Regions from separate parts of the Brenneria tiliae genome, predicted to be linked through region 1. Evidence: predicted binding sites of a transcription regulator. Region 1 holds the regulator's gene; each other region holds the start of a gene.

Region 1 (8,071 bases):
GAAGTTACCCGCAACCGTTTCTGCGTGCATTTGATTCCCGAGACGCTGCACCGCACCACGCTGGGACAGCGGCGCCTGGGGCAGCGGGTGAATATCGAAATTGATCCGCAGACACAGGCGGTGGTAGATACGGTGGAACGGGTCTTGGCCGGCCGACAGGCGTCCGAACTGCTGCCCGAGGCGTAACGCGTAAATCCGCCCCCCGCCGGTTGGATAAGCGTCCGGCTTGCGGGGGGCGGTTTGCTATTTTAGCGCGGAACCCGTACGCCGCCCTCGATGCCGTTAACGCTGAACAGCACCTGCCACAGCTGAATATTGCGGGCGCGGAACGCGCCGGCGCAGGCATTAAGGTAGTAGCTGAACATACGGCGGAATCGCGCGGAATAGCGATCGGAAATTTCCGGCCAATGCTGCTGGAAACGCTGGTGCCAGGCCATCAGGGTGCGATCGTAATCGGCGCCGAAGTTATGCCAGTCTTCCATCAGCATATAGGGTTCGCTGGCATGGGCGATATGTTGTACGGAAGGAATGCAGCCGTTGGGGAAAATATATTTATTAATCCACGGGTCGACTTCGGAGGTGGTTTTTTTGGCGCCGATGGTGTGCAGTAAAAATAACCCGTCCGGCTTAAGATTTTTACTGACCACCCGGAAATAGGTGTCGTAGTTACGCGGTCCGACGTGCTCGAACATGCCCACCGAAACCACCCGATCGAATTGCATATCCAGATCGCGATAGTCCTGCAGCAAAATCGTGACGTCGAGATCCTTGCAGCGCTGCTGGGCTAATTTTTGCTGTTCTTTGGAAATAGTGACGCCCCAAACGGAGACGCCGTACCGGCGTGCGGCGAATTCCGCCAATCCGCCCCAGCCGCAGCCGATATCCAGCAGCGTCATTCCTGGCTGAAGCTGCAGCTTTTCGCAGATCATCTCCAGTTTGTCTTCCTGCGCCTGCTCCAGGGTGGATGCCTGTTTCCAGTAGCCGCAGGAGTACTGCATATAGGGGTCCAGCATCAGCGAAAACAAGTCGTTACCCAGATCATAATGCGCTTCGCCGACTATCCAGGCGCGTTTTTTGGATTGCAGATTCATCAGCCGTGCGGCGGCGACGCGCAAAATATCTTTCAGATGGTGAGGTATTTTTTCATCCAGTCCGGCGCGTAGTATGCGATGGAAAAAAACGTCCAGCCGCTCACATTCCCACCAGCCGTCCATATAGCTTTCACCCAATCCCAATGATCCTTCGCGCAATACGCGTTTAAAGAAATCAGGATTCTTGACCTTGATATCAAAAGGGCGGGAACCGTTGATTTTGACATCGGCCATGTCCAGCATTTCACGCACAATCTGGAACCAGGACGTATGATGACGACCCAGTTCCTCGACATCCTCTACACATGATGAACTCATAACTTCTCCCTACCTTGCTGCTCGCGAAGTACCCGCAAGGAAAGCATAGACAATTATTACCTATTAAGCGGTGTATCGGTGGGATCACCCATCGTCTACCCTCCGGATATCAGAGGAAAATGAAGAGAAAAAAGCCGGTACGCAAACACGTAGAGGCACTTATCCTTAAGATAAATACGCAAACTCCCTATGCGCTGAACACTCAAAGGATAGTGAAAAGATAATTTATGATTGTTGTGCTAAAAACTGCTGATCAGTTTATGACTGCTTCGGCCAAGGTACAAGTATAAATTGGCCGAAGCATTGTTGGCGTGGCGTGCGTTTCCGTTCTCAGGAGTAACGACGGTAATCGCGGAATGGACCGTCGGCCACGGAACGACGTTCGATAAGGCTAGGGTGAACCTCAATGGTCTGCGCGTCTTCCCGCTTGCTGGTGATGCGGTCCAGCAGCATGGCGAAAGCCGATTGCCCCAGCCGTTCTTTGGGCTGATGGATGGTGGTCAGCGCCGGGGTGAAAAAGCGGGAGTGGCGGATATTGTCGTATCCGATGACCGAAATATCCTGGGGAACGCGCAGCCCCAGCTCATCGGCGGCGCAGATTGCCCCCATGGCCATAATATCCCCGCCGCAGAACACCGCCGTCGGCCGATGTTTCTGCGCCAGAATCTGCTGCATCGCCTTATAGCCGGATTCGGGCTCGAAATCTCCCTGAACGATCCATTCATCGTGAATCTGAATATCGGCGTCTTTCAGCGCTTTTAAAAATCCAAGATAGCGCCCGCTGCCGGTATTCCGTTCCTGAATGCCGGGAATGGCGCCGATATCCCGATGGCCGCGCTCGATAAGATAGCGGCCCGCCATATAGCCGCCCTCAAAAGCGTTATCAATAATGGTATCGGTAAAATCGCTGTGGGCCTGCCCCCAGTCCATGACCACCATCGGAATGTTGCGATAGTCTTTCAGCATGGCGAGCAATTCAGGCGGGTATTCCGCGCACATGACCAGCAAGCCATCGACGCGTTTTTGGGCCAGCATGGAAAGATAGGCGCGCTGTTTATCGAGATTGTTATGTGAGTTACACAAAATCAGCGTGTAGCCTTTGGCGTAACAGCTGTTTTCGACGGCTTCGATGATTTCAGCGAAGTAGGGGGCTTCGCTTGAGGTCGCCAGCAACCCAATGGATTTGGTGTGATTGACTTTAAGGCTGCGGGCGACGGCACTGGGTGAATAGTGTAATTCCTTGATTGCCGTCCTGACGGCGGCCCTGGTCTCTTCGGCGACGAAACGTGTTTTGTTGATCACGTGCGATACGGTTGTGGTAGAAACGCCAGCACGTTTTGCCACATCTTTGATCGTTGCCATGTAAAAATGACTCCTGAAACGACTTATTACAGTCGTAAGTATATTGTTAATCGTTTGCCTGCGTTTAATGTTCTCTTCCCAGATAAAAAAAACAGGGTTTCAGAAGGAGAATGCCGAATGTTACACCTGAAGGGGCAAGGCTGGCGTTGTTCGACCAATACGCGGCGTGTCGTCAAACAGCGGATTTTGTCCGATTTGCCGCAAAAGTGGAAGCGGTAATTTATACTATTAGCGAGACGCCGGTATGAGATTTTTTTCTCAAACTATGGAAGACTGGCAATCGTGATATGCAGTTTTACCCTGAAGTTTGGTTGAATCTTCCCAGGACGGTCGATACTTTCTTTTGATAATGGGTGTGCGCAAAAAAGGAGACGCCTATGGATACTGACCTGAAGATGTCGTTGTTGACCACCATTGGTGCGTTGGCGATGATCATCGTATTTAGCTTTACCGCCGTACTGAATTAACCGGCCCTGGGCCGAGCCTCTTTTTTATCTTCGCGGACGGGTTTTAAGCGTAAAACCCGTCCGCATTATTTGCGCGCAGGCGCTGACCCCGAGCCGGTTAGCGAACGGTCTGGGGAGTGACCACGCGGCGTGCGCCGACATAGTGCTCCCGCCAGTAATCCTCGTTCAATTTACTGATACGAATATCCGCGCCGCTACGCGGTGACTGAATGAATTTCCCCTCTCCCAGATAAACCCCGACGTGATCGGCCGCGCCGCGCTTGTTGATGCGAAAGAACACCAGATCGCCGCTCTCCAGCTCGTTTTTGTTAATCGGCGCCGCGTCGCGCAGGTGGTACATTTCATTCGCCGTGCGCGGGATAGGGATTTTGACCACGTCTTTATAGGCGTAATAAACCAGACCGCTGCAGTCAAAGCCGGTGAACGGCGATGCGCCTCCCCAGCGATAAGGTTTACCCATCTGGCCCATCAGCTTATTCATCGCCGTTAATTTGGCATGCTGATAGCGTTTTTTATGCGCCTCGCTCAGCGCCAGTCCTGTTCCCGTTTTGTCTTGCAGCGCGGCTTTGGTTTTGGAGCGTGCGGAGTAAAGCCTGTGGCGGGTTTCCGGCGGCAATTTTTTAAGGTTTTTTCGCACCAGCGCCGGCGTGCCGCCCGTCGTTCTTGACGACGCCTGCTGCCGTTGATGCTTGGCGGCGCGGGGTGTTTTAGCCTTATCGGCGCCTGCATTGGCTTGCGCGCCGTTCAGCGCGGATTTTTGCGGCGCCGAATTCGGCGTATAAGGCGCCGCCTGCGCTAAATTCACCAACAGGGGGCTGAAACATAATATAAAGAGGCCGGTAAATAAGCGCATGATAGCAACGATCGGTAATAGTCCTTAAATCGCCAATGGCGCACAGTATTCCCGAAAACGGCATTATAAAACAGTGGGAATCTCTCTTTTCTTCATACAAAATAGTGAAAAAAAGTTAATGGTGGTTTTTTCGGTGGATTTATCGTCACTGCCGCCGTGAATTTCATCCCATAAGGCCCGCACCGCGGCGAAAATATACCCACATAAAAAATAGCGTTTTTTTGTGGCTGCCGCCCTCGGTACAATAACGTTGAGTGGATGGCGCCGTAATGGCTCATCTGATGTAAAGAAAGTGACGTTAGCCATCCTAAAGGTTTGAGGAAGCGAGAGAATGACGACAACGACAATTGAAAAGATTCAGCGCCAGATCGCTGAAAACCCGATTCTACTGTATATGAAAGGTTCACCTAAATTGCCAAGCTGCGGATTTTCCGCCCAGGCGGTACAGGCGTTGTCTGCGTGTGGCGAACGTTTTGCCTATGTCGATATCCTGCAGAACCCGGATATCCGCGCCGAGTTGCCCAAGTATGCCAACTGGCCGACTTTTCCCCAACTGTGGGTCGACGGTGAGCTGGTCGGCGGCTGCGACATCATTATTGAAATGTATCAGCGCGGCGAGCTGCAGCCGCTGATTAAAGAGACGGCGGATAAATACAAATCCCAGCAGCAGGATCAGGAGTAAGCCAGCCTGGAGTCGCGTGTACAAGCGCGATGCCTGCCGTATAACGAAACCTGCATAACGAAAAGAGAGGGGAGCGCAAGCCACCCTCTCTTTTTTTCAGCGGGCTTAGCTTGCCGCGGAGGCGGCTGCCGGTTGATTTTCATCCAACGCGAGCGGCCATCCGCCCATGCGCTTCCAGCGGTTGACCAGTTCACAGAAGAGCAGCGCCGTCTGATTGGTGTCGTAGAGGGCGGAATGCGCCTGGCTGGAATCAAAAGCGATGCCCGCGGCGATACAGGCTTTGGCAAGCACGGTTTGTCCCAGGACCAGCCCGCTAAGCGCGGCGGTGTCAAAGGTGGCGAAAGGATGAAAGGGATTGCGTTTCAGGCTGCAGCGTTCGGCGGCGGCCATGATAAAGCCATGATCAAAGGTCGCGTTATGCGCCACGATAATGGCCCGGTTGCAGCCCTGATCTTTTAATCCCTTGCGCACGACCTTGAATATTTCATGCAGGGCTTCGTATTCGCTGACCGCGCCGCGTAGCGGGTTGCCGGGATCGATGCCGTTAAACGCCAGGGCCGCGGGTTCCAATACTGCGCCCTCAAAAGGCTCAATGTGGAAATGTAAGGTTTCATCCGGCTGCAACCAACCTTCGGCGTCCATTTTTAATGTTATTGCTGCGACCTCCAGCAAGGCATCGGTTTTGGCGTTAAACCCGGCGGTTTCAACATCGATCACCACCGGGTAAAACCCACGGAAACGACCGCTCAGGGCGTTCAGGTCATTATTATCAGCCATTAGTCTCTTAATCTTTAACAAAATACAGCGCGTATTATGGCAAATTTTGGCGAGAGATGCAGTATGCGCGGGAATCCGGCGGGCGCCAATCAGGCGCCCGCCGAGATTGATTAATTGCCGAGCCCCTGGCCGGATTGAGATTTTTCTATCAGTTCGATTTTATAACCGTCCGGATCTTCGACGAACGCAATAATCGTGGTGCCGCCTTTGACCGGGCCGGCTTCGCGGGTCACATTTCCGCCCGCTTTGCGGATGCGATCGCAGGTGGCGGCCACGTCATCCACCCCCAGGGCGATATGACCATACGCATTGCCCAGATCGTAACGCTCTACGCCCCAGTTATAAGTCAACTCGATGACCGCGCCTTCGCTTTCCTCGGTATAACCGACGAATGCCAGGGTATATTTATACTCCGCGTTTTCACTGGTGCGCAGCAGGCGCATACCCAACACGTTGGTATAAAAGTCGATTGAGCGTTGTAAATCACCAACACGCAGCATGGTGTGAAGTAGGCGCATAATTTTAATTTCCTCGGTTGGCCGCCGTGATGAACGGCAACATGGCGAAAAAAAGCTAACGGATAAGAAGTATAGCGTTGTAGCTATGCCGAGTCCAAGCCATTGCCGGCCAGGCAGAACGATGACGTAGGAAAATCCCCTTTAATTACAATGGCTATCTAATTATTTCATCTGTTACTGTCAGCAAAGACTTGCCAGCGAGAGCGATCGAGGCTTCAATAAACGGGGTGGTAGAAGGAGGCGCGGTGCCTGAGCAACTTGAACTCTTTGCTGTTCCCAATCCTTGCCGTGGCGTTTGTCAGTCTGATGAGCGAGGTTTTTGCCGCGGTTGTTTTCGCAGCCGCAATGAGCGTTTTGGCTGGGGGCAGATGAGCGACGTGCAGAAACAGGAGGTGCTGCGTTTGTGCCGGCAACGGATGAAACGCCAGTTGCGCAGCGGGAAATCAGAGCCGCCCGCGGAGTCGCGGCAGCCGTCTTTATTTTAACGCTCTCTAAACGGTCACTGAATAAAATAAGCCCGAGATCATTTTTACCATCCGTTTATTTGGTAGAATCTCATTATTCAAAATAATAAAAATCATTTTCCATTTTTATAAATCAGAGTTGATTGCAATCCAGGGATATAACTTAGCATGCTAATTATAAGGAGAGTTTATGGAATTGCCATTAGGATCTGATTTAGCTCGTTTGGTGCGAGTTTGGCGCGCACTAATTGATCATCGGCTAAAACCGCTGGAACTGACGCAAACGCATTGGGTGACGCTACATAATATCTACCATCTTCCGCCCGGTCAGTCGCAGATTCAACTGGCGAAAGCGATAGGGATCGAACAGCCTTCATTGGTCCGAACGCTGGATCAATTGGAAGATAAGGGTTTGATTACCCGACATGTGTGCTCACACGACCGACGCGCCAAGCTTATAATGCTTACCGAAGCCGCGGAACCGATCATACAGGCGGTCAATGACGTAGTTAGCCGCACCCGTAACGAAATTCTATTCGGCATCACTCCTGAACAGGTCGATGAATTGGCCTTGCTGATTTCGCGTTTGGAAAAAAATATACTGGCGTTACATGAGAGCCAGTCTTAGTTCATTTTTCATCGCCGTCTTTGCGGCATAAGAAATAGTCTTTGACGATCTTGTTGGTTATATTTTTGCTACATTTTTAACAACAACGTAATGATTATTGATGGTAATCACCACCGTGCGGGTGGTGATTATGGTCAGGAATCAGCGAGGAGAAACGGTAATACTGCGGCCGTTGCTGGCCATCGCCACGCGTTGCCCGGCGCTGAATCTGGTGTCGCCCTGTTTTTGAACCACCATAATGGTGCTGCCGTCATCCTTACGGATTTCCAGCTCCACGCCTTGAGTCCGATTTAGCGCGCCCGTAGCGCTTTGACCGGCTACGCCACCCGCAACCGCGCCTGCGGCCGTTGCCAGACTACGGCCGGATCCCCCTCCGACGGTGTTGCCCAGAAAGCCCCCCAAAACCGCACCGCCAAGCGCGCCGATGATGTTGGAGTCCTCACCCGCCTGAATTTGTATCGGACGCGTTGATACGATGGTGCCGTAGGTGACGGTTTGCACCTGCTTGGCTTCGGATGCGCTGTAAACATCTCCTGAAAGCGTACTGGTATTGGCGCAACCAGCCAGGGTGATACCAGCTAGGGTAACCACAAGCAAACGCTTCATCATAATAAATACTCCTGTAATGGCGATATGTCGGGTTGGCTCTGCCTCGGCCGACGATGGTATACGGTTAAATTATGGTCTGGCTTAATGTTCCATTCCACTCTTTTTACTCTTTTTTGCAGAATATAATAGTGTCTTTAAATTGATGGTAAACGGAGAGAAAAATCCGCCGTCCCGGTTTTTGCTATACTGCACCTCATCACCCGGCCACATTTTTAACAAAAATTCAACCGCGATAACAAAACATAAAAAATATAATAATTCAGTGCTTTAAAATGCTATTTTTATCCCGGACCCATGTTTAA
Region 2 (7,498 bases), on a different contig from region 1:
GTACTCTTTTTTCACTTCGCCCAGCACGCGCACGCCCAGCCCCGGCCCCGGGAACGGATGGCGGAACAGCATGTTGTACGGCAGACCCAGTTCCAGGCCGATTTTGCGCACTTCATCCTTGAACAGCTCTTTCAGCGGTTCCACCAGGCCCAGTTTCATCTCTTTCGGCAGTCCGCCGACGTTGTGGTGCGATTTGATGACATGCGCCTTGCCGGTTGCCGACGCGGCGGATTCGATAACGTCCGGGTAGATGGTGCCCTGCGCCAGCCATTTGACCAGATCCTGCTTGCAGGCTTCTTCGTCAAACACCTCGACAAATACGCGACCGATGGTTTTACGCTTCACTTCCGGGTCGTCAATCCCGGCCAGCGCGCTCAGGAAACGCTCCTCTGCCGGTACATGCACAATATTCAGGCCGAAATGGTCGCCAAACATCTCCAGTACCTGATCGGCTTCATTCAGACGCAGCAGGCCGTTATCCACGAATACGCAGGTGAGGCGTTTGCCAATGGCGCGGTGCAGCAGCATCGCCGTGACCGAGGAGTCGACCCCGCCGGACAGGCCGAGGATGACATGATCGTCCCCCACCTGCTGGCGAATACGCGCCACCGCATCGTCAATAATTTTGGCGGGCGTCCAAAGCGCCTCGCACTGACAGATATCGCGCACAAAACGTTCCAGCAGACGCTGCCCCTGACGGGTGTGCGTTACTTCCGGGTGGAACTGTACGCCGTAAAAATGCTTTTCTTCGTTGGCCATAATGGCGAACGGACAGGTATCGGTGCTGGCTATCGTGACAAAATCAGCGGGGATGGACGTCACTTTATCCCCGTGGCTCATCCATACATCCAGCAGCGGCGCGCCCTCCGCGCTTATCTCATCCTGAATGTCCCGCACCAGCGCGCTGTCGGTTTTCACTTCAACCTGGGCATAGCCGAACTCACGTTCGTTGGAACCTTCAACGCGACCGCCCAACTGCATCGCCATCGTCTGCATACCGTAGCAGACGCCCAACACCGGCACGCCGGCCTGGAAAACATACTCAGGCGCCCGCGGGCTATCAAATTCGGTGGTGCTTTCCGGACCGCCGGAAAGGATAATCCCGTTGGGGTTAAATTCGCGGATCTGCGCTTCTGTGACATCCCATGCCCACAGTTCGCAATAAACGCCCAATTCACGAATGCGTCGAGCAACCAGCTGCGTGTATTGCGAGCCGAAATCCAGAATAAGAATGCGGTGTTGATGAATGTTTTCTGTCATAAGAGGCGTGTTCCAAAATACGAATTGAAGCAATAATGATTAAACCCGGCGAATAGTACCGGGTTTAACGCTTTAAATCAGCCTGCAAATCACCTTATGAACCCATGCGGTAATTCGGCGATTCCTTGGTAATGGTAACGTCGTGGACGTGGCTTTCCTGAATACCGGCGCCGCTGATGCGCACAAATTCGGCCTGGGTACGCAGCGCATCGATCGTGCCGCATCCGGTCAGGCCCATACAGGAGCGCAGCCCCCCCATTTGTTGATGGACGATCTCTTTCAGACGGCCTTTGTAAGCCACGCGCCCTTCGATACCTTCCGGCACCAGTTTGTCCGCCGCATTGTCGCTCTGGAAGTAGCGGTCGGAAGAGCCTTTGGACATCGCTCCCAGCGACCCCATTCCGCGGTAGGATTTGAAAGAGCGCCCCTGATACAGTTCGATCTCGCCGGGAGACTCTTCGGTACCGGCCAGCATCGAGCCCACCATCACACAGGCGGCCCCTGCGGCGATCGCTTTGGCGATATCGCCGGAGAAGCGGATGCCGCCGTCGGCAATCACCGGAATACCGGTGCCTTCCAGCGCTTCGACCGCGTCGGAGATTGCGGTGATCTGCGGGACGCCCACGCCGGTGACGATACGGGTGGTACAAATAGAGCCGGGGCCGATACCCACTTTAACCGCGCTGACGCCGGCGTCCGCCAGCGCTTTTGCGCCCGCGGCCGTCGCCACGTTGCCGCCGATAATCGGCAGGTTGGGATATTTGGCGCGGGCATCGCGGATACGCTGCAACACCCCTTCGGAATGGCCGTGTGAAGAGTCAATCAACAAAACATCAACGCCCGCCGCAACCAGCGCGTCGATACGTTCTTCGTTGCCGTCACCGGCGCCGACGGCCGCCCCTACGCGCAGACGGCCGTGCTCATCTTTGCAGGCGTTGGGTTTACGTTCCGCTTTCTGGAAATCTTTTACGGTGATCATGCCGAGCAGATGAAACTGGTCGTCCACCACCAGCGCTTTCTCAACGCGTTTTTCATGCATTCTTTGCAGAACGACTTCGCGGGCTTCGGCGTCTTTTACCGTTACCAGGCGCGGTTTGGGGGTCATCACGGCGCTGACCGGCAGATCCAAATCGGTGACAAAGCGAACGTCACGGCCGGTGATGATACCGACCAGCTCATTGCCTTCGGCGACCACCGGGTAACCGGCAAATCCGTTACGTTCGGTCAGCTCTTTTACCTGACGCAGCGTCGTCGTCGGAGTAACGGTCTTAGGATCGATCACCACGCCGCTTTCGTATTTTTTGACCCGGCTGACTTCTTCAGCCTGACGCTCAATGGACATATTCTTGTGAATAAATCCCAGACCGCCCTCCTGAGCCAGGGCAATCGCCAGATTGGATTCCGTTACGGTATCCATCGCGGCGGACAGCATAGGAATATTCAGGCGAATGGTTTTCGTCAGTTGAGTGGTTAAATCAGCCGTGTTCGGCAGAACGGTGGAATGGGCGGGAACAAGGAGAACGTCGTCAAACGTCAGTGCTTCTTTAGCGATACGTAACATGGGCAATATCTCACCAAGGTGGATGTGAAGAACGGATAAAATATTGCCGTGGCATTATACAGAGCGTAACCGGTTGCCTCCAGCATTTTTTTGATAAAATGCTTGATTACCTGTTGCAGGCAGGTAGTATCGATCAATTAAGTCACTGTTTTAAAATTTGATCTGGCTCACAATGTCTCAATTTCCCTCCGCCGCGATTTTTACCGTTAGCCGCCTGAACCAGACGGTTCGACAACTGCTGGAAATGGAGATGGGTCAAATCTGGCTTTCCGGTGAAATCTCCAACTTTTCTCAGCCGTCATCCGGCCACTGGTACTTTACGCTGAAAGACGAGCGTGCGCAGGTGCGTTGCGCCATGTTCCGCAACAGCAACCGCCGTGTCACCTTTCGCCCGCAAAACGGTCAGCAGGTGCTGATTCGCGCTGCGATTACGCTGTACGAACCGCGCGGCGAATATCAGTTGCTGGCGGAAAGCATGCAGCCGGCGGGTGACGGTCTGTTGCAGCAGCAGTTTGAACAATTAAAACAGAAGCTCGCCGCAGAAGGGCTTTTCGATCAGCAATTTAAACAGGCATTGCCAAGCCCGGCCAGACAGGTCGGGGTGATCACCTCCGCCAGCGGCGCCGCCCTGCACGATATTTTAAAGGTATTGCAGCGGCGCGATCCTTCCCTGCCGGTAGTGGTCTACCCGACCGCGGTGCAAGGCAACGACGCGCCGCAACAGATTGTGCGCGCCATTGAACAGGCCAACCGGCGCGACGAATGCGACGTGTTGATTGTCGGGCGCGGCGGCGGTTCGCTGGAAGATTTATGGAGCTTTAACGACGAACGGGTGGCGCGGGCCATTTTTGCCAGCCGCATTCCCATCGTCAGCGCGGTCGGTCATGAAACCGATGTCACCATCGCCGATTTTGTCGGCGATTTGCGCGCGCCCACGCCGTCAGCGGCGGCGGAACTGGTCAGCCGCAATCAGCTCGAACTGCTGCGTCAGATACAGTCCCAGCGCCAGCGGCTGGAAATGGCGATGGATTATTATCTCGCCCAGCGCAGCCGCGAATTTACCCGCCTGCACCACCGTTTGCAGCAGCAGCATCCGCAGCTACGGCTGGCGCGCCAGCAGACCCAATTGGTCAGGCTGCGCCAGAGGTTGGATGAGGGGATGCAGCTGCAGCTCAAACGGCTGTCGCGCCGTAGCGAGCATCTCCAGCAACGGCTGGCTCAGCAACAGCCGCAGCCGAAAATCCACCGCGCGCAGCAACGTCTGCAACAGTTGCATTATCAGCTGCAGCACGCCCTTGAACGCCAGCTCGGCCAGTATAAGCAGAGGCTGGGAGCCGCCTGTTCGCACCTGGAAGGGGTCAGCCCGCTGGCGACGCTGGCGCGGGGCTATAACGTGACCACCACCTCAGGCGGGCGGGTGTTGAAAAAGGTGGCCCAAACTGCGCCGGGCGAAACCTTGAAAACCCGCCTGCAGGATGGCTGGATCGAAAGCCAGGTCACCGCGCTGGTGCCGGAAAAGAGAACCGCATCAATAGCCAAAAAACGCCGAACATAGCATCGGCTTCCGGACTATACTTAGCGATGTAGCTGTACGTCTGAATTGCCGAACACCACCTTTCTCAAGGAGATAGAGGTATGAAGTCCAGACCGATTCACAGCGTCATCCCGCCCTACATCCTGCACCGCATTATCGCCAATGGTTCAGAGGCCCAGCGCCACTGCGCCCAACAGACGTTGATGCACGTCCAGTCTCTGATGGTAAGCACTCACCCCAGGCCGCAACCCCACCCGTTGGCTTCTCCCGGTCAGGTACACCGCGAAATTCACGATGCGGAAAACCAGCAGCAACTGCCCGGCAAGCTGGTGCGTGCGGAAGGACAAGACGGCAACGGCGATATCGCCGCCGATGAGGCCTATGACTACCTGGGCGTTACCTATGATTTCTTCTGGCGGACGTTCCAGCGCAACTCTCTGGATAACCAGGGGCTAACGCTGTCAGGTACGGTACATTACGGTCAGGATTATCAGAATGCGTTCTGGAACGGCCAACAAATGGTCTTTGGCGACGGTGACGGCAAGATATTCAATCGTTTCACCATCGCCATTGATATCGTGGCGCACGAACTGACGCACGGCGTGATAGAAAACGAGGCGGATCTCATCTATTTCAGACAGTCCGGCGCCCTGAACGAATCGCTGTCCGACGTTTTTGGTTCAATGGTGAAACAGTTCCACCTTGGGCAAACCGCAGAGCAGGCGGACTGGACGATTGGCGCCGAGCTGCTGGCCGAAGGGATCCACGGCACCGGCCTGCGCTCGATGTCGAATCCGGGAACCGCGTATGACGATCTGCTGCTGGGCACGGACCCGCAGCCCTCGCATATGGACAATTACATTAACACCCGCGAAGACAACGGCGGCGTGCACCTGAACTCCGGTATACCGAACCGCGCATTTTATCTGGCCGCAACCGCGCTGGGCGGCTACTCCTGGGAAAAAGCGGGCTGGATATGGTATGACGCCCTGAGTGATAAATCCCTGCCGCAGAACGCCGATTTCGACGTGTTTTCACGCTACACCGTGAAGCACGCCGAGCAGCGTTTCGACCAGTCCGTGGCCGATATCGTCAAGCAATCCTGGGAAAAAGTGGGGGTGGTATCCGCTCCGGGAAGCCTGTAAATGAAGACATTACCTGAACTTAATAACGATGCAGTGGTAGAGCTGGCGCGTGAAGGCGGTATCGCCTGGATCCCCAAGCTGGCCGGGCTACGGCGTTTCGCCCTCGCCAACCTGCCGGAGTCTGAGCGGGAACGTATTTGCGCCGCTATCCGCAACGCGTTGCCGCTGGCGCGCGAACCCGGAAAACCGGACTCCCCCGGACGCGGCGATCAATTTTATTACCGCATTCATATCTATTTTTCTCCCGCAGAAAACACCCACCATATTGAACAAGAATTTTTGATTCCGGAAGAGCTGGCGCCGTCGGAACTCACCTCCCTATGGCGCGAAGGCAAATAACGCCTTGAAATCAGCATAAGAATTTTCTTATTGCCTTGATTCCATCCGCCGCGCTATGGTTTACCGATTAAACACTCAAGAAAGTAATTAGCTGTTTTATAACGAAATACTTTAAATAATTTGAGTTGCAGGCATTATTTAATATGAAGGAGCATAAAAATGCCGTTGACCCCTTCCCTCGCCGAACGCGGCTTGACGAGCTATGACTTTTCCCGCTGGACGGGTAATCAGTCAGGCGCTGATTTTGATTTTCAGGCCCTTGCACAGTCTCTCGACTGCACCCGCGATTTTTATCAGGTTGGAATTATCTATGCCGACGGCCACCAGCGCTATCTGGTGCGGCCTTCAAAGCGATATGCAAATAATAATGAAAGTATTGTCACTCATGTAATTGTGACTAAAATACCTCAATTAAGCCAATATTCGGTAGAGAAAAGCCTGAGCAAAGCCATTGAGTCACCCTCTATCGCGGCGGAAGTCAGTTCGACTATGTTATCGTGTGGTGCTATGTCCATAGCAGTTTTTAGCATGTTCAGTGGTGCAGCGAGTGTTCCTTTAACTGGAGGAACCAGCATAGGTATTATTGCACTTGGCTATGCTGGTACTATAGCAACTGCAATGCAGTGCGGTAATGGGCTAATACGTCTTTATGATATTACTTTTAATGCGGGACAGAATGTCACCTGGCTCGATTCAGAAGGCTGGTACATTACCATATCCACTATTATGGACGTTGTTTCGCTCATCAGTGCTGGTGCAGCAATCAAACAAACTGTAAGTATGTACCGTAAAATGAGAGCAGTATCTTCAACAGAGGCCAGAGAATGGCTAAAATCGATTCCACGTCAGGACAGAGCACGTTTGACATTCGAACTGATAAAAATAGAAAACCCGAGAATGACAGATGCGCAAATAAAAACAGCGATAAAGATGGGGATTTTCCCTAAAAGATTCCCAAGCTCAGATATTCAAAACATATTGAAAAAACAACTTAATGATGCATTAACGGGAGCCGCTGCTTTTGCTGGGAGCGCTTTAAGTGGCACCATAAGAAATCCGAGCAATTTGTTGAAAAGCTCTAATTATGCTGTTAGTGTCATTCAATCTATTCCGGTATTAAAGTAATGAAAATAAAATTAGGTGAAAATTTTAATGAATTAATCTGTCATGGAAAGGAGGTTGAGAAGGAGATTAGAGATAAGAACCCTGCGTTATACAGACGTTCAGGGAAAAAATTAGAGAATTTCTTCCTTGAGGAAAAAAACGCGCTCCCTCCTGTAACGCCATTGACAATAGTCCTGTCTATCTTTTTATTACTGCCCGTTGCCGTAATAAATACAATAACGTTATCAGAGCTATTTATCAGTGATAGAAATAATTATGGGCTTCGTTTCGGTTTCACCGTTGTCACACTCATTATTTACTATATTATACCTCTTATTATGATGATCCATTATATCCCAAGGGGTCACAATATAGGATTGGAAGTATTAAAGAAACTTTACATCATCTCTTTATTTCTGGGAGTGGCAAACTGTATCTATAATATTACCCTCTACATTCAGAAAGGATTGGATGCACATCTTGTCATTCCTGTTATTATTATCCTTTCACTATATTCCGTTTTTAAACTGATAAATTCACCATCATTTTACATTT
Region 3 (7,498 bases), on a different contig from region 1:
CCGCATCGCGCACTTCAACCTGACCTTCGCCATGGGAAACCGCGATGGGCATCCGCGAGCCCGCCATGTCGTTCATAAACAACGATGGGCTCTTCTCCACTTCAACCAGACTAAAGCGGGCCTCAAAACGGTCCGATTTATTGCGCACAAAACGCGGCCACAGATCGGCGCCCGGAATCAGCTCGCGCAGATTCGACATCATCTGACAGCCGTTGCACACCCCAAGCGCCAGCGTCAGCGGGCGCTGGAAGAACGCGGCAAACTCATCGCGCACCTTGGCGTTGAACAGAATGGATTTCGCCCAGCCCTCGCCGGCGCCCAGCACATCGCCGTAGGAGAAGCCGCCGCAGGCCACCAGCGCCTGAAAATCCTGCAGATCCCGGCGTCCCGCCAGCAGGTCGCTCATATGGATGTCGACGGCGTCAAAACCGGCGCGGTGGAAGGCCGCCGCCATTTCGATATGGGAGTTAACCCCCTGCTCGCGCAGCACCGCCACTTTCGGACGGGCCTGCCGGGCAATATAGGGCGCGGCGATATCTTCCTGCGGATCAAACGTCAGCGCCACGTTCAGGCCCGGATCGTTGTCATCCTGCTTGGCGATATGCTCCTGATCGGCGCACTGCGGGTTATCGCGCAGACGCTGCATTTGCCAGGTGGTTTCAGCCCACCAGCGACGCAGCGTGGTCCGGCTCTCATGGTAAACCACCTCGTCGCCGCGGGTAATGATAAAACGGCCGCCCTCTTCGGCGCGGCCAAGATAGTGAACGCAGTCCGCCAGACCATGGCGGGCAAACACGCTTTCCACTTCGGCCTGACGGGAAGCGGCAACCTGAATAACCGCCCCCAGTTCCTCGTTGAACAGCGTCGCCAGCGCATCGCCTCCCTGCGCGGCGATATCGACGTTCACGCCGCAGTGGCCGGCAAACGCCATCTCCGCCAGCGTTACCAGCAGTCCGCCGTCGGAGCGATCGTGATAGGCCAGCAGGGCTTTTTCCGCCACCAGCTGTTGTATGGCGTTAAAGAAAGCGGCCAGTTGATGCGCATTGCGCACGTCCGCGGTATCGCTCCCCAACTGGCGGTAAACCTGCGCCAGCGCGGTGGCGCCCAGCGCCTGATGCCCGGCGCCCAGGTCGATCAGCAATAGCGCGTTATCCTGCTCGGCGCGCAACTGCGGCGTCACCGTGCCGCGAACATCCTCCACCCTAGCAAAAGCGGAAATCACCAGCGACAGCGGCGAGGTGATGGCGCGTTCTTCCTCCCCTTCCTGCCAGCGGGTTTTCATCGACATGGAGTCTTTGCCCACCGGAATGGTCAGCCCCAGCGCCGGGCAGAGCTCTTCGCCGATGGCTTTTACCGCATCGTAAAGCCCGGCGTCTTCGCCCGGATGACCGGCCGCCGCCATCCAGTTGGCGGATAGTTTAACCCGGGTCAACGGGCCGATATGGGTCGCGGCGATATTGGTCAACGCCTCGCCCACCGCCAGGCGGGCGGAGGCGGCGAAATCCAGCAGCGCCACCGGCGCGCGTTCGCCGATAGACATGGCTTCGCCGTAGTAGCCGTCCAGGCTGGCGGTGGTGACCGCGCAGTCCGCCACCGGCACCTGCCACGGGCCGACCATCTGGTCGCGCGCCACCATGCCGGTGACCGAGCGGTCGCCAATGGTAATCAGAAAGGTTTTTTCCGCCACCACCGGCAAGTGCAGCACGCGCTCCACCGCTTCCGCCAGATAAATGCCGTCCCGCTGTAACGGCGTGCCCGCCGCCTGCCTGCGCTCGACGTCGCGCAGCATTTTCGGCGTTTTACCCAGTAATACGTCCAGCGGCAGATCGATCGGCTGATTGTTGAAGTGACGGTCGTTCAGCGTCAGATGCAGTTCTTCCGTCGCCTCGCCGATCACCGCGTAAGGCGCGCGCTCGCGGCGGCAGATTTCGTCAAACCGCGCTAGTTGCTCCGGCGCGACGGCCAGCACATAACGCTCCTGCGACTCATTGCACCACACTTCCAGCGGGCTCATGCCCGGTTCGTCGTTCAGAATATCGCGCAGTTCAAAACGCCCGCCGCGGCCGCCGTCGCTGACCAGTTCCGGCATGGCGTTGGATAGGCCGCCCGCGCCCACGTCATGAATAAACAGGATCGGATTCTCCTCGCCCAACTGCCAGCAGCGGTCGATCACTTCCTGGCAGCGGCGCTCCATTTCCGGGTTATCGCGCTGCACCGAGGCGAAATCCAGGTCGGCGTCGGACTGGCCGGAGGCCATTGACGACGCCGCCCCGCCCCCCAGGCCGATATTCATCGACGGACCGCCCAGCACGATCAGCTTGGCGCCGACGCTGATTTCGCCTTTTTGCACATGGTCGGCGCGGATATTGCCAAGACCGCCGGCCAGCATGATGGGCTTGTGGTAACCGCGCAGTTCGGTGCCGTTATGGCTGTCCACCCGCTCTTCATAGGTGCGGAAATAGCCGGTCAGCGCGGGACGGCCGAATTCATTGTTAAACGCCGCGCCGCCCAGCGGGCCGTCGGTCATGATATCCAGCGCGCTGACGATGCGATCGGGTTTGCCGAAGTCCTCTTCCCACGGCTGTTCAAAACCGGGGATGCGCAGGTTCGATACCGAGAATCCGACCAGGCCCGCCTTGGGTTTGGAACCGCGTCCGGTTGCGCCTTCATCGCGAATTTCGCCGCCGGAACCGGTTGCCGCCCCCGGCCAGGGTGAAATCGCCGTCGGGTGGTTGTGGGTTTCCACTTTCATCAGGATATGCGCCTCTTCCTGATGGTAATCATAATTGCCCTGGGCATCGGCGTAGAAACGCCCGACGGCGGAGCCTTCCATCACCGCCGCGTTATCCTTATAGGCGGATAACACGTGCTGCGGCGTGTGGCTAAAGGTGTTTTTAATCATCTTGAACAGCGATTTCGGCTGTGCCTCGCCGTCGATCACCCAGTCGGCGTTGAAAATTTTATGCCGGCAATGCTCGGAGTTCGCCTGGGCGAACATATACAGCTCGATATCCGTCGGGTTGCGGCCCAGCCTGGTAAACGCATCCAGCAGGTAATCGATCTCATCTTCCGCCAGCGCCAGCCCCAGGCGGACGTTCGCTTCTTCCAGCGCCTGACGGCCCTGTAACAGGATCTCGACGCGTTTTAACGGCGCGGGCTGGTGATGAGAGAAAAGTTTTTCAGCCTGCCGCATCTCATCGAAAACGCTTTCCATCATGCGATCGTGCAGCAACGCCCCCAGTTGCCGCCACTGTTCATCGTTCAGCGTCGGCGCATGAATGTAGAAGGCCAGACCGCGCTCCAGACGCAAAACCTTATTCAGCCCGCAGTTATGCGCAATATCGGTGGCTTTGGAAGACCACGGCGAAATGGTGCCGGGACGAGGAGTCACCAGCAGCAGACGGCCCTGCGGTTCGTGTTCGGCGAGAGACGGACCATATTTCAGCAAACGCGTCAGTTTGGCCTGTTCATCGTTGTTCAGCGGCGCGCTGACATCGGCGAAATGCACGTATTCGGCATAAATATCGCTGATCGGCAAAAGGTGCTCTTTGCAGCGGACAAGCAGTTTATTAATACGAAAAGCCGACAAAGCAGGTGAACCACGCAGTATTTCCATAATCTAAAGTTCTCTCGTCTTCGATGCACTGACCGGCGTGCAGTCATTGGGCGCTACAGGGGGGAAACGCGCGCCATTATAGTGAATCCTTCCCGCGGACGAAACCGTTTGCGCGGTTATTGTTGCACATCGCATGGCGGCATAGGTTAATCATTAACCAAATCAATAAAAGTTGCACGCCGGCGCTTTGTTACGCAAAATGCCCCGACTCTGGGACTTTCGTATAAAAAATCGTCGGGAACGATTTTCAACGTCGCTTGCGACGGCCCTCTGGGCGAGTCTCATGGATGAGACGAGTAAAAAATCGTCGGGAACGATTTTAAACGCCGCTTGCGGCGGCCCTTTAAGGGTGGCGGGCAGGATAGCCCGCCATAAAAAATCGCCGGGAACGGTGGCTACAGACTAAGAGGCTGGCAGGCCGCAGAGAGACGACTATTTGAAGCGTTTAAAATTAAACTATTTTTTCATCGGGGTTATCACGCTGCTGCTGGCGCTGGCCTTATGGCCCAATATCCCCTGGCGCAGTAGTCAGGACGATCAGCTCAGACAGATCCTCTCGCGCGGCGAGTTGCGGATCAGCACCATCGACTCGCCGCTGACTTACTATCTCAGTAAAGGCGCCGCGGCAGGTCTCGATTATGAACTGGCGAAGCGTTTCGCCGACTATCTCGGCGTCAAGCTGGTGGTTTCGTCGCGTAAAAATCTTGACGATCTTTTTGACGACCTGGATGACGACGATGCGGATATACTGGCCGCCGGGCTGATCTACAATCATGAGCGCCTGGGGCGTTACCGCGCCGGACCGACCTATTATTCGGTCTCGCAACAGCTGGTGTATCGCCTGGGGAACGCCCGTCCCAAAACGCTGGAAAAATTAACCGGCCGCCTGGCCGTAACCTCCGGATCCGCGCACATCGCCACGCTGCGCGATCTGAAAAACGACAAGTATCCGCAGCTAAACTGGGAGTCGGCTTCCGAGCTGACCACTCAGGAGCTGCTGAAAGAGGTGGTTGACGGAAAGCTCGACTATACGCTGGGAGATTCCGTCACCATCGGTTTAATGCAGCGCATCCATCCACAGCTCGCCGTGGCGTTCGATCTCAGCGATGAAGAGCCGGTCACCTGGTATATGCGGCGCTCGAATGACGACAGCCTGGCGGCGGCGTTGCTGGATTTTTTCAGCCGCATCGTTGAAGACGGCACCCTCGCCCGGCTGGAGGAAAAATACCTGGGCCACGTGGGCGAGTTCGATTACGTCGACACCACCACCTTCCTCAGCGCCATTGATGAAACCCTGCCCGATTTCCAGCCGCTGTTTGAAAAATACGCGACGGAGATCGACTGGAAACTGCTGGCCGCCATCTCCTATCAGGAGTCGCACTGGAATCCGCTGGCCACCTCGCCGACCGGCGTTCGCGGGCTGATGATGCTCACCCGCAATACGGCGGAAAGTCTGAACGTGACCGACCGTCTCGACCCGGAACAGAGCATTCGCGGCGGCGCGCAATATATGTCGCATATGATGCAAAAAATGCCCGACACCATTCCCGACGATGAAAAGATCTGGTTCGCGCTGGCGGCCTACAATATGGGGTACGCCCATTTGCTGGACGCCCGCAAACTGACAGCCAAACAGCAAGGCAATCCGGATAGCTGGGTCGATGTGAAAATACGCCTGCCGATGCTCAGTCAGAAGCGCTACTACACGCAGACGACTTACGGCTACGCGCGCGGACAGCAAGCCTACAGCTACGTGGAAAATATTCGTCGTTATATGGTGAGTCTTGAAGGGTATTTGCTGGAGAAAGAGGCCAGGGCAAAACTGCGGCTGTTGTCGGCGCAGGCTTATCCGGCCGTCGCGCCGGATAAAGTGCCGGAATAAGCCAGAGCCGCGCTTAATTCGAGGCCTTTTTTTCCGCGTCCCGCCGCGCTTTATGCTGCTCGCGGCGCCGGCGGAAAAAATCGCTCAGCGTGGCGGAACATTCGGCGGCCAGGATACCGGAATCGACGGCTATCTGATGATTCATGCCGGGATGGCGCAGAATATCCACCAGCGACCCCGCGGCGCCGGTTTTTTCATCCGCCGCGCCGTATACCAGCCGGCCGATGCGGCTGTGGATCATCGCCCCGGCGCACATAATGCAAGGCTCCAGCGTCACATACAGGGTGGTATGCAGCAGGCGGTAGTTCTGTAACGCCGCCCCGCCCTGCCGCAGCGCCATGATCTCGGCATGGGCGGTGGGATCATGATGCCCGATCGGGCGATTCCAGCCCTCGCCCACCACCTGGTTATCCAGCACCAGCACCGCGCCGACCGGCACCTCGCCTTCATCCTGAGCGCGCCGGGCCAGCGCCAGCGCATGGCGCATCCAATATTCATCATCCAGTACGCGGCTCACGATATCCTCTTACGCTATTTTCAGCTGTCACTTTTGGCGGCGGGCATTATACACGGACAACGCCGGAGAGGAATTACTCCAACTGCTGCAAACTGCCGTTGGGCGTCACCCGCCAGCGATGCTCGCAAAAATAGAGCAGCGGGTTATCCTGTTTACTGTCGCTGTAGCCGCTATAGAGCTTCAGCGGCGCGCCCAGACGCCGTTCCATCTGAATGACTTTTTCCTGCCCCAGACAGCGCAGCGTCAATACCCAGCCGCCGCAGCGCCGGGTAATCTGGCTCCCCATCAGCCGGACGCCGGGCAAAAAAGGCGCATCATGGTAGACCTGCTCCACCAGCCGCTGCGGCGAACCGGTTACCAGCCAGACCTGCGTCTGGGTATCCTGTAAATATTCTTTCAGCCGCTGCTGCACCTGCGGGAAAGGCGTCACCTGACGGCGGAAGTGACTGACGAACAGCTGTTCCAGGCGCAGCAGATTATCTTCGCGGCGGCCAAAAGTAATCGCCCATAACAGCCAGCTCATCGGCCAGCGGGCGGCGCGGCCGCGCACCAGCAAACCGGCGCCGATAACCGGCAATAGCGGGAGCACCAGCAGCAGATTTAGCGGCAACCTCTTGAGCAAAAAACGCAAAAAACTACCGAACATATCCTGTTGATGCAGCGTGCCGTCCAAATCAAAAAACACGATGCGCAGGTCTGGCTTATCACTCAAAACGTCACTCCTTGGCAATCCGTTAACAAAAATAAAAGACGATGTTTTATCGCATCAGGCAATCAGCGCCTCGCGCAGATAGCCATTATGGCGTATCAGCTTCTGCCGTGCGTCTTGCGCGCTCACTCCGCTCAGAATCATCAGAATAGCAGGTTTCACCTCATTCCCCGTCTGCGCCAACGCCTGCCGCGCCGTCTCCGCATCCGCGCCCGTGGCTTCGATGACTATCCGGCAGGCGCGATCCAGCAATTTGACGTTGGTGGCTTTCACATCCACCATCAGATTCTGGTACACCTTGCCCAGCTTAACCATGACGCCGGTGGAAATCATATTCAGCACCAGCTTTTGCGCCGTTCCCGATTTCAGCCGGGTCGATCCCGTCAAGGCCTCCGGGCCGACAACCGGCGAAATGGCCACCTGGGCTTCCCGCGCTATCGGAGAGTGCGGATTGCAGGAGATGGCCGCGGTACGACAGCGCAGACGGCGGGCATAGCGCAAGGCGCCGATAACATAGGGCGTTCTGCCGGACGCCGCCAGGCCGATCACCATATCATCCGCCGTGAGATTGAGCGCGACAAGGTCGGCCTCGCCCAGCGCCGGATCGTCCTCCGCCCCTTCCACCGCGTTAAGCAACGCCCCCGGACCGCCGGCTATCAGGCCGATCACCAGCCCGTGCGGCACCCCAAAAGTCGGCGGGCACTCCGCCGCATCCAGCACCCCCAAGCGGCCGCTGGTTCCCGCTCCGAGATAAATCAGCCGTCCTCCGGCTTG

The links. Region 1 encodes PurR, which represses purine synthesis genes. Its sites were predicted from a motif close to CANGCAAACGTTTGCNTG; they were not measured.
Region 2: guaB (IMP dehydrogenase) is a predicted target of PurR. The motif match lies at 2,884-2,901, and genes of this name have one in related genera.
Region 3: purL (phosphoribosylformylglycinamidine synthase) is a predicted target of PurR. The motif match lies at 3,714-3,731, and genes of this name have one in related genera.

What each region holds. Positions count from the first base shown of each region.
Region 1 is NZ_JAKPCB010000090.1:12,109-20,179, forward strand. Features, by position in the region: gene MFP24_RS04805 (riboflavin synthase subunit alpha) at 1-186, shown strand, start outside; gene cfa (cyclopropane fatty acyl phospholipid synthase) at 249-1,409, opposite strand; gene purR (HTH-type transcriptional repressor PurR) at 1,740-2,771, opposite strand; gene cydH (cytochrome bd-I oxidase subunit CydH) at 3,149-3,238, shown strand; gene MFP24_RS04825 (C40 family peptidase) at 3,336-4,091, opposite strand; gene MFP24_RS04830 (Grx4 family monothiol glutaredoxin) at 4,423-4,773, shown strand; gene rnt (ribonuclease T) at 4,879-5,550, opposite strand; gene gloA (lactoylglutathione lyase) at 5,661-6,068, opposite strand; gene MFP24_RS04845 (DUF1289 domain-containing protein) at 6,314-6,553, shown strand; gene slyA (transcriptional regulator SlyA) at 6,723-7,160, shown strand; gene MFP24_RS04855 (outer membrane lipoprotein) at 7,302-7,769, opposite strand.
Region 2 is NZ_JAKPCB010000102.1:393,360-400,857, forward strand. Features, by position in the region: gene guaA (glutamine-hydrolyzing GMP synthase) at 1-1,260, opposite strand, end outside; gene guaB (IMP dehydrogenase) at 1,355-2,821, opposite strand; gene xseA (exodeoxyribonuclease VII large subunit) at 2,994-4,376, shown strand; gene MFP24_RS20510 (M4 family metallopeptidase) at 4,457-5,500, shown strand; gene MFP24_RS20515 (protealysin inhibitor emfourin) at 5,501-5,839, shown strand; gene ssp4 (Ssp4 family T6SS effector) at 5,999-6,964, shown strand; gene MFP24_RS20525 (hypothetical protein) at 6,964-7,498, shown strand, end outside.
Region 3 is NZ_JAKPCB010000102.1:443,329-450,826, forward strand. Features, by position in the region: gene purL (phosphoribosylformylglycinamidine synthase) at 1-3,616, opposite strand, end outside; gene mltF (membrane-bound lytic murein transglycosylase MltF) at 4,053-5,498, shown strand; gene tadA (tRNA adenosine(34) deaminase TadA) at 5,512-6,015, opposite strand; gene yfhb (phosphatidylglycerophosphatase C) at 6,089-6,727, opposite strand; gene murQ (N-acetylmuramic acid 6-phosphate etherase) at 6,782-7,498, opposite strand, start outside.